DNA from 3 places in the Shewanella sp. KX20019 genome. Region 3 is predicted to be linked to each of the others. Evidence: predicted binding sites of a transcription regulator. Region 3 holds the regulator's gene; each other region holds the start of a gene.

Region 1 (4,243 bases), 700 kb from region 3:
TTAATAAGTTTACTCTTAACTATCGGCCTACTATTGAATAAGATAAAAATACTGATATCCAATTGATGCTAATTTATCCTTAAACTAGCGAGCAGAATAATCCACTTAGTTAATATTTAAATCTGGTCATCACAATGGTAATGCCCATTACCACAGGGTAGTGCCACTAATACTCTCCCCTTTTGATTTCTTAAGTTAAGTTTATACAGCTATTAGTCCAAATCGATTTTGACTTAGCAAACGATCAATACTGCAACATTATTGCAACCAAGCATTTAACACCTAACCAGTTGATTATGAACGACTAAAAATGGATGTCATGCTTATGTCAACAATCTTTCAATTTGATATCTCACACGAAAGTAAGAGATCTCTCACAGCAAGAACATCCTAATCAGATATTTCTACTTCTCTTTCCAAAGAAAGCTTCAAATAACATAACCCAATCAGCCATTAAGCTATAAAAGGGATATTCGAATGTCGCTGGTTTGTTCTTTTCAAATACAAAGTGTCCTATCCAAGCAAAGCTATAACCAATGACAGGTAGCGAACATAACAGTAACCATTGCCCTGAATAGAACGTAAAAATTGTCACTAAGATAACAAGACAACTACCAATATAGTGTAGCGATCTGCATGTTCTATTTTGGTGTTGCGAAAGGTAAAATGGATAGAACTCAGCGAAACTACTGAAGCGTTTACTCATTCGTCTGACCTCGATGAAACATCAACTCACCGGTCACATTTCCTATCTCTAGATCTTCCAGCTTGTCAAAACCATGATTCGAAAATAATACAATATGTGCAGGGTCGCTAACAAACACACCAACTCCATCAAGCTGCGGCTGTTCATCACACCAACTCAATACTGTTTTAACCAATTGGCTACCATAACCTTTGCCTTGTTCATTGGTTGATATCGCAATGAACTGCAAGATGCCGCAATGACTACTGGGTAATTTCTCAACAATTTGGTGTTCTTTATTTATCCAAGCTTGTGTCGATTGCCAGCCGGCACTGATCAACATTTTCAAACGCCAATGCCAATAACGAGCTTCACCTAGCGGTACTTGTTGCGTTGCAATGCAGGCCACCCCGATGAGCCGTTCTCCAATGAATATTCCAATCAAACCCTGCTCTTGTTGCCAAAGATCATTTAACTCTTCACGAATAGCGCCGCGCAATTTTTGCTCATATTGCGCCTTGTTATCACGATATAATGCATCGATAAAAAAAGGATCATCGTGATAAGCATTATAAAGAATTGAGGCGGCAATACGTATGTCTTCAGCTGTTAAATAGACCGCTCGACACTCTTCCATGGTTTGGTTTTCCATTGTTATTTTCCTTGATCTAGATCAAACTAATACCAATGTAGCAAGCCCATAGAAAAGTGCAATTAATAATCAAATGCTAGGTTATTATCTATTTAATATTGATTAATAGTTGCAGTCGAAGAGTCATTCTCTGCCAAAAATTATCTGCACATAACTTGGAGCCTGGGACTGTTTTCAACCATACTAGAAGCTATACGATATCGTCGGAGCACTGGCCATGGACACAACCCCTCTAGATCTCGAACACCTATTCCAACAGCTGGGTTTAGAAAGTGATAGTAAGGCAATTGAATTATTTATAACAAAACACACGATTGCTGCAGGACTACTCATTCATCAAGCCGAGTTTTGGACAGTATCGCAGCAGCACTTCCTAGCAGAAGCAATAGCAAAAGATGCCCAATGGTCAGATCTGATTGACCATTTAGACACCTTGTTAAGAAAGTAGCTTCACGGTGCTACCGAAATAGCACTATATCTTACTGTATGCTTTTTCACCCCAACCCACTACTGCATTATTACTAATAACAACGGGTGTGCACTCATTCTTGGTGGTTTTACCGTCGCCCTTCATCCGTTGTGTACGATAAAATAGGACATGCACCTCTTTATCTTGTTGGATATAGGCTTCATTAAAATCGGCAGTCCCCATTAAGGTCGTCACCTGATCTTTTGACATACCTAAAGAGATCCTCGAGAGGTTTTCACGGTTACTTTCCTGTGTTGCTTCCCAACTGCCATTGTTATCCCAATCTGCTCCATCATCGCCCACATTGATCACGCAGCCAGTTAACCCTATGCTTGCTATCCCAAAAAACGCTAAACTTAGTAGATTATTCTTCACATTAACTTCCTGTATTTATATTGATTTTATAATCATAAATAAAGCAAACAGTATGCCAATATTTAACACTTTGTTTTATAATGATTTAACCTGTATTCATTACAGTAGACTAACCAAATATACTCATGAGTAAGGAATTTAACCAACGATGAGCCCTCTAGACCAAGTACTCTGTGCCGCCAAGCAGCTCAGCGATGAAGGTAAAACTCCCACTCTTGCTTTAATTAAAACTAAGTTAGGGATGGGCATTGCGATGCCAACGCTTATTCAGGGCTTACAACAGTACAAGTCGATGAATGCGACCGACATAGCGGCTATTCCTACAAAAGCCCAGCTGAATGCATCTGTACAAGCAGCTCAACAGTCTCCTATCGATACTGAACAGCAGCAAAGGATTGAACAGTTGGAGCGTGAGTTATTAGCACTAAAAGCTGACTATCGAGCAGTATTCCAACGATTGACAGCACTTGAATCTGCGTTGCTTAACTCTCATGAGGCAAAGAAATAATGCATGTTGTCGAATTAAGGTTTGAGTGTTTTGATAACACCACTATTACAGCGGCAGAGAAAGCCATTAACGGCCTGTTAGAAGCTTATCGCGCCAATGGTCAAATCTTGGGCCGAGAGTTTGCCGTTGCTTTCAATGATGGTGAGTTTAGAGCTCGCTTGTTGATGCCTGAAAAAAGCAGCCTCGCCAAACGATTCAATAGCCCTTGGGTCGAGCAAACCTTAGCCGAATTAACTGAGGCTAAATTGCTTGCTCCGCGTGAAAAGTATATAGGCCAAGATATTAATTCAGAGGTTTCTAGCCAAGAGGCGCCAAGCTGGCAGCTGCTTTATACCAGTTATGTGCATATGTGCTCACCACTAAGAAATGGCGATACATTGCAACCTATACCGCTTTACCAACTGCCCGCGACAGCTAATGGCGATCATAAACGCTTGATCCGTTGGCAAACGGAGTGGCAAGCTTGTGATGAATTGCAAATGGCTGCGGGCACAAAAGCCGAGTTTGCCGCACTTGAACAACTGACGAACCATGACAGTGATCTGTTTAGGCGTGGCTGGGACTTGCGCGGTCGAGTTGAGTACCTCACTAAAATCCCAACCTATTACTATCTCTATCGTGTCGGCGGTGAAAGCCTAGCCAATGAGAAAAAGCGTTGCTGCCCCAAGTGTGGCAGTGATGACTGGTTATTAGATGAACCGTTATTAGATATGTTTCATTTTCGCTGTGAACCTTGCCGTATCGTATCAAACATCTCTTGGGATCATCTTTAAATTATACTCACAAAAAAGGTCTAAATTGCAGTGCAATTTAGACCTCTTACTTTAAAGCTTATAGTTCAAGTTGCTAGTTTACGCTTCTATCTGTTTTCTATCTGTATATATTAGTCGCTATTTGCCAAGCAGGTTGCGCCACATCATTTTCATTCGCTGCCAAATGCCTGGATGGTCAAGTATAGGCATATCCTCTTCCACCAGCTTAACCGGAGGAGTTACTCGCGCTCTCAGTTCAGCGATAAAACCATTTAATGAATCAGCGAGTTTTTCACTCTGAATCTCCCCTGGAATTTCAATCCAAACACTGCCATCAGTATTGTTCACAGTGATCATTTTATCTTCATCATCAAACACACCAATAAACCAGGTAGGGTCTTGTTTGAGCTTCTTTTTCATCATTAGATGACCAATGATATTTTGCTGCAGATATTCAAAATCAGTCTGACTCCAAGCCTGCAATAACTCCCCCGTTCCCCAAGCTGAGTCAAACATTAATGGCGCAGAAAAATACGTTCCATAAAATGCGCTGAGATCTGCATGCAAAGATAGCTCAAGTGCATGTTCAACATTCTCGAAAACGCCGGGCTCCTCACGCAATACTGACTTCCATTGCAATGCATCTTCGGTTTCAACATCAAGGTCACCCAAAATACACTCGGATGGCTGTTGCTGCGCATAGTAACGAGGGTGCTCTCCTAACTTGTCTAAGTAAGCTTGTTGGTAGTCATTTAAAAAAATATCCAGAGCAGGTAAAGAAGACACTTAGCCAATCCCAAAA
Region 2 (4,243 bases), 2.1 Mb from region 3:
ATGCCAAGATTAGATAACTAATCAGTAGCGCCCATTCCCACAAGTTAAGTTTAAAGAGATGGCCTGCTGGAATATTTTGCACATACCACTCAACAACTGGTCCATAGCCAAGCTCACTATAGAGCATGGGCACTTTAGCCACGGTAGCATTCGAGATCTTCCAAATTTTACCTAACTGCTTATCCGGTACTTTTTGCAGTAATAGTGTGATCTCGTTACCTTGCACTTCCACTCGGCCAAAAGCATCTCGGTAATTTGGCAATTGATCATTGCTAGTGCCGCTAGGCAGATCACTGATCTCTTCAAGATTAACCCAAAGATTACGCTCGATAATAGCCACTAATTGCTTGGCGTATTCAGGCCCAAGGTCTTTTGACATACCATCAGGTAGATAGCGTAAGTCTAAGTACTTAGCGGCTTTTTCAAAGTTCTGTTCAAATGTAGCCTCAAAGAAACCTTCGATGGTTCCCCGAGGTGTATCTCTAAATAGGCTGTCTTTGTAGTCATAGCTGCTGACTTTGACGCTGGTAGGCGGTGTCTCTTCTATCTGCTCTTCACTTGATGGAGCTGCACTTGCTAGCCTTGTAACACTAAATGCTACGGAGGGAAGGCTGATTAGCAGCACAAACAGTGGAAAAAAAATAATCCTTTTCATCGAAAAACTCCATTTTAATACAAGGATATTGAATAACACAGGCAAAATATTCTTAAGCAAATATTAGTCAAGCTAGCACTTATTAGCCTATTGCTAACACTTAATAATAAGCTAACTTCGACACAAGCTTTTTAATTTTATTGATTGACAAGGATTATTTACTGGATATAATCCACACAGTTTTTAGAGATATACCCTTTTTTGATATACTTTCACCGCCTTCTGTAAAAATCCACGATTCGTCGTTTGATCCCCACATAAGCGTTATCACAACAGGTTCGATCATCTTAATTGACAGTCATTTTACTGTCATATCTTTATGCTTTACTTCATTACAGCTTGAGATTAGTTTTGTTTTTGTGATGCTAACAACACATTTATTAACAAAACTGCTAGCAAGCCACTTGTATAAGCATGAAAAGATGAGTAATCTCGAATTGAACTTAAATTCATCTTTCGCGAAAATGCTAAGGATATCTTATTGTTATAAACAACTACCAACTTGGTAGCTTTAATTAAAGGAGTGTGACCATATGTCATACCTAGTAAATGGACACGAAATTACAGTCAACTTTCCAGTAGATTCAATTTCAGTCAACAAATCTTCAATCGCCTTCACTGACAGTCAAGGTAAAAACAGACAGACTTTTTCAAAGCGCACTGAAGCGCTAAAATTTATGAACTGGTTATTGTCTTCAAGTAAATAATTTTCAATTAAGTAAAATGACTTTTCGATACACCTCCTCTCGCTCGTATCGATAGTTTGTCTTCATAGGCAAACGAATAGGACTGAAACATATTCAGCTATTTAGTTCACTTCATTTGGTTTAGGCCTTACCTCTGCTCAGGTAACTAGCCTAACCAAGTGGAAACACACCACCTACTTAAATCTCTCTATACTGCCGCATATTTACGTTGATAGCGTGGCAACATCGTCGCGTTCCCTAATAAACCACCTTGATGAATATAGAGAATTGCTGGTTCTGGATTCGCTAACAAGTGCTGCTCAACACAAATCCACCCCTGCGGATCATAAAGTAACTCAAACTCAATCCCTTGTTCACCAACTTTACGCCAGATATCATAAAACGCTTTATATAACTTTCCGAAATGGTATTTTTTATCAGAGCTTAATATCTTTGGATGAAATGAAGTATCACTTATTAGCTCAGAAAACTGCTGTTTAAGGTAGTTTTCACCTCCAACACAGGCACATGTTTTCACTTTGATGCAGCTCTTATTGAGCACAAAATATTCATTTAAGAATACCGCAGTAGTACCTGTTCCCGACGGCAGAAAAACGGTCAGTTCATCAAACTGACAACTCTCGAACCAGTTAACTATCTCTCTTGCCAGTTGATGCACGCCATCACGAGCGTAGAGACAACGGCCTCCTTCAGGAACATACAAAGCCTTATCGTCATTTGGCAGGACAACCTGCTCGATATACTCTTTACAACTTCTACCATCTCTATCTGCGACCAAAGACAAATCAATAACATTTGCGCCATTTTCGATAGCCGCTGCATAATTACCTTTTGACGATACTAAAACTTGCGCAGCAATATGATCAGTATAAAAATCAAGTTGCCATCCTTTTAAGATGGCTAAAGCGGACATTGAATAAAGCGAATTAGCAACCGGAGAGCCGTAACCTACTAATCGGCTAACACCGGGGAAATCATGATGCAGAAAATAAGCAAATTTACGTGCCTTATTGCCCGAAAAATCCTTATGCAAAAGATCATCTCTTTTTACGAAAACACGGCGACCATTAAAGTCGATATGATCTACTGGAGTGTGAGTAAACACGGGCTATTCTCTTCAATATAATGAGTTACTATTGTAACGCTTTACTTAGTGTAATTTAGACTTCAATGTCTAGAATCACTAATTTTTAGTATATTTCATTATTCAATGGCTGCCCACAGAACATAAAATACATATAAAACAATGAACTGAGAAGTGGCATGATAATCGCATTTAAACAATACATTAGCGCCCACTGGGCAGTAGATTTTTAATAAGGGATCTTAAATGGCAGTTTTACGCTTAGTATTTAATATAGCTTGGTTTGTGTTGGGCGGTTTTGTAATGGGGTTAGCATGGTGGTTTGCTGGCCTACTGTGCTTTATTAGCATTATAGGGATCCCGTTCGGGCGAGCGTGTTTCGTTATTGGTGAGATGACGTTTTGGCCATTCGGTCAGGACTCTATAAGCCGCCGTTCTGTAACAGGGATGGAAGATTTAGGCACCGGTGCCTTTGGTATGCTTGGTAATATTATTTGGTTCCTACTGTTTGGTATATGGCTTGCTATCGGTCATATCGTTCACGCATTTGCATGTGCTATTACCATTATTGGTATTCCGTTTGCCTTACAGCATTTAAAACTTGCGATTTTAAGCTTAACGCCTATTGGCCAAACCGTTGTTTCAAAAGCTTAACCAATTGATATTTCCCCTGCTGCGCTAATAGCGTTAGTGAACTGTCGACGCGGGTCGCCTGACCCGTCGTCGCAAACTCTAATCGACCAAATTGTCTTTTAATATTTTATCGACATCAATTTTTGCTAATCCCTGATTAAATAAATCTCGCCACTTCTTTCCCTCCTCATTGTTTTTAAACGCAATATAGAGCTCTTTCTCTGTCAATGTACGCTTATTTAACTGAACTCGACTGGCTACAGACTCCATATCAGGTTGTGCCAACAGGTAACGCAGCACATAAGCGTCGATAACTGCTGCATCAATTCGCCCTGATACGACTTTTTTAATATTGTGGATATCAGACGCTACCACCTCAACGGGCTGTACTCCCTGTGCGATCATTTTATCTATTTGCTCAGTATTGACATAACCTTGTACCACACCAATATTGTACTGATTAAGATCGCTCTGCTCAGACCAACTGATAGGATGACGTTTTTGCTCCACCAGCCCTAAGGGACTGCTTCCCATCGATTTAGAGAAAACAAACTTTTCGGTTGGATAGGCATATTCAGGCAAATATCCAGAATATTTTGAGTCTACTCTTGAGGCCATCCTCACTGCTCGACTCCATGGATAGAAATCGACCTCCACTTTATGGCCCACTGCAGCCAGCGCCGCACGGGTGATTGCAATACTTGCGCCCTCGTTTTTGAGCGTACTTCCAGAGTAAGGTGGCCAGTGTAATGACGTTAAGTACAGGGTGTCTGCACTCACCATTGACGATGAGCACGCCACGATCAATAGTAGTATCAATCGTGTATGCGTTTGAACAATATTAATCGTTCGACATAGATAATCCATTAAGTAAAAGCACATTTCTATTTCGCAGCCTTTCGTTTAGCACGCTGTTTCAGTTCTTACTTTTTTGTGATGACCTAACGGTCATTACCATCAATTTTAGTCAAAAGTGACAATATCACCAAGGCCCCCAAAAAAAACAGTGTAATCACATGTGTGATGTGAACAGCAGCTTTCACCTAAAAGACGAGTCACATTAAGTCTAAAGTGAATAGAGAAGGATTTGTTACAGTTCGGATAAGAACTAAAGATTAAATGCGCATATACTAAAATCTACAATGCTAAGTGTATTAACGTGCG
Region 3 (4,243 bases):
GCTCAAGCAGAGTTCCCATCATTGGCAAGGGGAGGTTATCGACGCAATAATAGCCGAGATCTTCTAGCATCCTTAGCAGTACTGATTTTCCTGAGCCTGAACGACCAGAGACTAGAACGAGTTTCATCTTTTGAATACCTGATAAAAGTTAGAATATATGTGTTATAGATGTATACGAGATGTACAATGGTATAGATTAACTTTTTTCCGGCTTAAAGCAAGAGCTTAGGCTAGTTGGAAAGAACATTTCATATTGTTGTAATATACCCATCCTACTTGAAGATGCTCTTTTCAGCATGTCGATAAGTGGCTTGGGTATAAATACTTAGGTCTTTAAATAACCCTATTATATATCGATTATTTAAGGACCTAAATATTAGCTATTGTGTGATTAAGTCATATAGCTCTGATTCACTATTGCTTTTTCTTAGCTGCTTAACGATCGCTTTGTCGTTGAGTTTTTCTGCCATCGAAGACAGTGTTGCTAAGTGTTGTTTACATTGCTCCGCAGGCACCAATAGGGCAAACAGTATATCGACCGGCTGTTTATCTATCGAGTCAAAAGAGATCGGTGTTTCACATTTTATTAATATGCCCAGTGGATGGTCAATATTAGCCAATCTCCCGTGAGGGATTGCAATACCGTTGCCTATACCTGTGCTACCCATTTTTTCGCGAGCCAACAGGCTTTCGAAAATCTCTTGTGAAGAAAGGGTTGGGTACTGGACAGCGGCAATATCGCTGATTAACTCCAGTACCTTTTTCTTACTGCCCGGTGTGGCACAGGTAGTGCATTCCGGCTGCAGGATGGTGCGTAATTCCATCGTTAGTGTTTGGTCAGCTTCTCTTTGTGTTTAATAACCTGACGATCTAATTTATCGATCAGGGAGTCTATTGCGGCGTACATGTCCGCATGTTCCGAAGTGGCAAATACTTCACCTTTTTTTAGGTGAATTCGAGCTTCGGCAATCTGTTGCATTTTTTCAACGTTCAATATGACGTGCACATTATTGATCTGATCGAAATGACGTTCAAGCTTTGTAAATTTCTCTTCAACATAACTACGTAGTGACGCAGTGATTTCAACATGATGCCCAGTAAGGTTAATTTGCATAGAAAGATTCCTCCAAGTGCCTAATTTGAGTTATAAACTCTTGCGTTGGTTTGAGGGCGGAATTAGCATTGCTTCGCGGTATTTCGCGATAGTACGTCGAGCAACTTTAATCCCTTGTTCTGCCAAAAGCTGCGCCATTTTGCTGTCGCTTAATGGTTTCTTTTGGTTTTCAGCTGCGACTAACTTCTTAATAAACGCTCTAATTGCTGTTGATGAGCACTCTCCACCGTCATCTGTGCCAACATGACTTGAGAAGAAATACTTTAATTCGAAAATACCTCTAGGGGTATGCATATACTTTTGCGTGGTCACCCTTGAAATTGTCGACTCATGCATCTCTACGGCTTCGGCAATGTCGTTGAGTACCATAGGCTTCATGGCTTCTTCACCATATTCAAAAAAGCCCTGCTGGAACTTTACAATACAGTTAGAGACTTTAAGCAGAGTTTCATTGCGACTTTCAATGCTTTTAATAAACCATTTAGCTTCTTGTAGATGACCACGAATAAATTGGCCATCGGCTTGGCTTTTGGTACTGCGAGCCATCGAAGCATAATGCTGATTGACGTTGATTTTTGGCATGTAGTCGGGGTTTAATTCCACCACCCAGCGGCCTTTCTTTTTCGCCACTGAAACGTCGGGGATGACATATTCATCTTTACTACGCGTCACCGCCAGACCCGGCCTTGGGTTCAAGGTTTGAATAAGGCTGATAGCGTCGCGCAGATCATCCTCTTTGAGCTTGGTCTTACGCATCAATTGCCTAAAGTCGCGTCCGGCAATCAAATCTAAGTAATCTTTAATGAGCAGGCGAGCATTATCTATGTGCGGGGTTGTTTCGGCATATTGAGCCAATTGGATTAGTAGACATTCACTTAGATCTCTTGCTGCAACACCGATAGGGTCAAAATGTTGCACGCGTTTGAGCACGGCTTCCACTTCATCTAGCTCGATCTCTGGATCGCCCATCGCTTCAAGAATGTCGTCACAATTCTGAGTCAAATAACCACGTTCGTCGACGGCATCAATAATCGCGGTGGCAATCGCCAGGTCATTGTCAGAGAAGGGCGTTAAATTTTTCTGCCATTCAAGGTGTTCGTACAAACCTTCAGTGGTTTCACCTTGAAAGGGCATGTCATCATCACGCATGCCACCTGAGCTGGAGTTGGAAGAAACGGTATAGACTTCATCCCAAGTGGTATCCATTGGCAGTTCATCTGGCATCGAATCTTGCGTTAATGCATCTGAGGTATCTACCGCGGCACTATCTTGTTGTGGGTCAACATCAGCGCTAGCACTGTAGTCGTTGTCGCCATCAGACTCTGAATAGCTGTCAGAATCGGTCGTGGTTCTATCTTCGTTACTGACAGGTTCGCCGTCGGATTGCTCTTCATCTAATTCAAGCAGTGGATTAGATTCTAATGCTTGCTGGATCTCTTGTTGCAGCTCCAAAGAGGACAGTTGTAGCAGGCGAATAGCCTGCTGTAACTGTGGAGTCATGGTGAGCTGCTGACCCATTTTGAGCTGGAGTGACGCTTTCATCTTACCGCTATTCCCTACACTGTAATTAAACGTTGAAGCTCGTTGACTTGAAGAAGAGAGTTTAAAGGCTCAACACTTTGATTGTATTAACATACTTTATTAGTGCTACACAATTCAATGCTCATACTGTGGATTAACTATAGCCTGAATTGTTCACCTAAGTACACAGCTCGAACTTGCTGATTGTCTAAGATTTCGGCAGGCGTGCCTTCTGCAATTAGATTTCCGTGACTTACGATATAAGCATGCTCACAAACGTCCAATGTTTCACGGACATTGTGATCGGTTATCAACACGCCTAGCCCGCGGCTTTTTAACTGCTCAATAATCTTTTTAATATCGATAACCGATATTGGATCAACCCCGGCAAAAGGTTCATCAAGTAGAATAAATTTTGGATTTGCTGCCAATGCCCGTGCTATTTCAACTCTGCGTCGTTCACCCCCTGATAACGCCATACCTTGGCTATCACGGATATGGGTGATATGAAACTCTTCGAGAAGGTTTTCCAGCTGCTCTTCACGCTGCTCGTTATCAATATCACTGCGAGTCTGTAGTACCGCCATGATGTTGTCACGCACTGAGAGCTTTCTAAAAATGCTGGCTTCTTGTGGCAAGTAGCCAATGCCTTTACGTGCTCGAAGGTGCATTGGATCTAAGGTTAAATCATCATCATCGATAAAGATTTGCCCCTTGTCACTCTGTACCAAACCAACAACCATATAAAACGTTGTGGTTTTTCCTGCACCGTTTGGACCTAATAGCCCAACAATTTGTCCTGTTTTTACCGTTAAGCTCACATCTTGAACAACGGCTCGGCTCTTATAGCTTTTTGCTAAGTTGCGGGCGGTCAGCGTTTTTTGGATCATTGCTGCTCCTGCTTTTCAATGGGCTCGACTGGCGTTTCAGGAGTCTCTTCTTGATAAGCTTCTGGTTGGATGATAGTGATGACGCGATCATCACCTTGACCGGTACTTTCTGCGACTAATTGCTGTAGTCCAATATTGTATTTAATGCGATTGCCGGTGACTTGGCTACCCTCTTGCTCCAATGTGGCGTTACCTAATAAGGTTAGTGTTCTGGTTGCCAACTCATAGCGGATCTCTTTGGCACTTGCTGTCGCAGGGCGGCCATCTTCCATTATTTGAGTATAAGTTGCAGGGTTACCTGTTGCCACGAGCGTTTTGCCTGAGCCCGCCTCTTTGGAGAAAACCCGTAATTCATCAGCGTTCATTTTAATTGAACCTTGAGTGACTTCTACCGGACCAAAAAAGATCACTTGATTGTTTTTGATATCAGCTTCTTGGCGAGCAGCGGCAATTTCGACCTTCTGCTTTAAGTCATCGACTGCAGCATAGCTACTAACGCTGAGTAGGCACAATAGACCTGCAAGTATTGTTTGGTTGTATTTCATAACGTCCTTCTACTCCGCTATTGGGTTGCTAGCATGAGTGAGTATGTTTTTTAAGTGCTTATTTAGCATCGTAGATCCCTTCGACTTCACTGAGTAACTTTACACTTTGGGCATTCAGATCAGCATAAAGGCCAGTCCCCTGGATCACAAATTCATTGCCAGTAACGTGAATG

Evidence for each region. The regulator sigma-54, encoded in region 3, starts transcription at its own class of promoters, with help from an activator protein. The targets are predictions, from matches to a motif close to GTTGGCACGNNNNTNGNNT.
Region 1: the regulator sigma-54 is predicted to act here: its motif matches at 2,223-2,241, upstream of JK628_RS16000 (DUF3192 domain-containing protein).
Region 2: the regulator sigma-54 is predicted to act here: its motif matches at 2,620-2,638, upstream of JK628_RS10175 (YccF domain-containing protein).

Annotation. Positions count from the first base shown of each region.
Region 1 is NZ_CP068437.1:3,691,331-3,695,573, forward strand. It holds gene JK628_RS15985 (Mpo1-like protein) at 395-706, opposite strand; gene JK628_RS15990 (GNAT family N-acetyltransferase) at 699-1,337, opposite strand; gene JK628_RS15995 (DUF2789 family protein) at 1,555-1,785, shown strand; gene JK628_RS16000 (DUF3192 domain-containing protein) at 1,810-2,181, opposite strand; gene JK628_RS16005 (DNA-binding protein) at 2,330-2,689, shown strand; gene JK628_RS16010 (Zn-ribbon-containing protein) at 2,689-3,462, shown strand; gene syd (SecY-interacting protein) at 3,580-4,227, opposite strand.
Region 2 is NZ_CP068437.1:2,314,478-2,318,720, reverse strand. It holds gene JK628_RS10190 (mechanosensitive ion channel family protein) at 1-655, opposite strand, end outside; gene JK628_RS10185 (hypothetical protein) at 1,189-1,362, shown strand; gene JK628_RS10180 (1-aminocyclopropane-1-carboxylate deaminase/D-cysteine desulfhydrase) at 1,550-2,467, opposite strand; gene JK628_RS10175 (YccF domain-containing protein) at 2,693-3,100, shown strand; gene JK628_RS10170 (substrate-binding periplasmic protein) at 3,179-3,862, opposite strand.
Region 3 is NZ_CP068437.1:4,395,595-4,399,837, reverse strand. It holds gene rapZ (RNase adapter RapZ) at 1-127, opposite strand, end outside; gene ptsN (PTS IIA-like nitrogen regulatory protein PtsN) at 381-824, opposite strand; gene hpf (ribosome hibernation promoting factor) at 827-1,114, opposite strand; gene JK628_RS19065 (RNA polymerase factor sigma-54) at 1,145-2,656, opposite strand; gene lptB (LPS export ABC transporter ATP-binding protein) at 2,794-3,525, opposite strand; gene lptA (lipopolysaccharide transport periplasmic protein LptA) at 3,522-4,070, opposite strand; gene lptC (LPS export ABC transporter periplasmic protein LptC) at 4,129-4,243, opposite strand, start outside.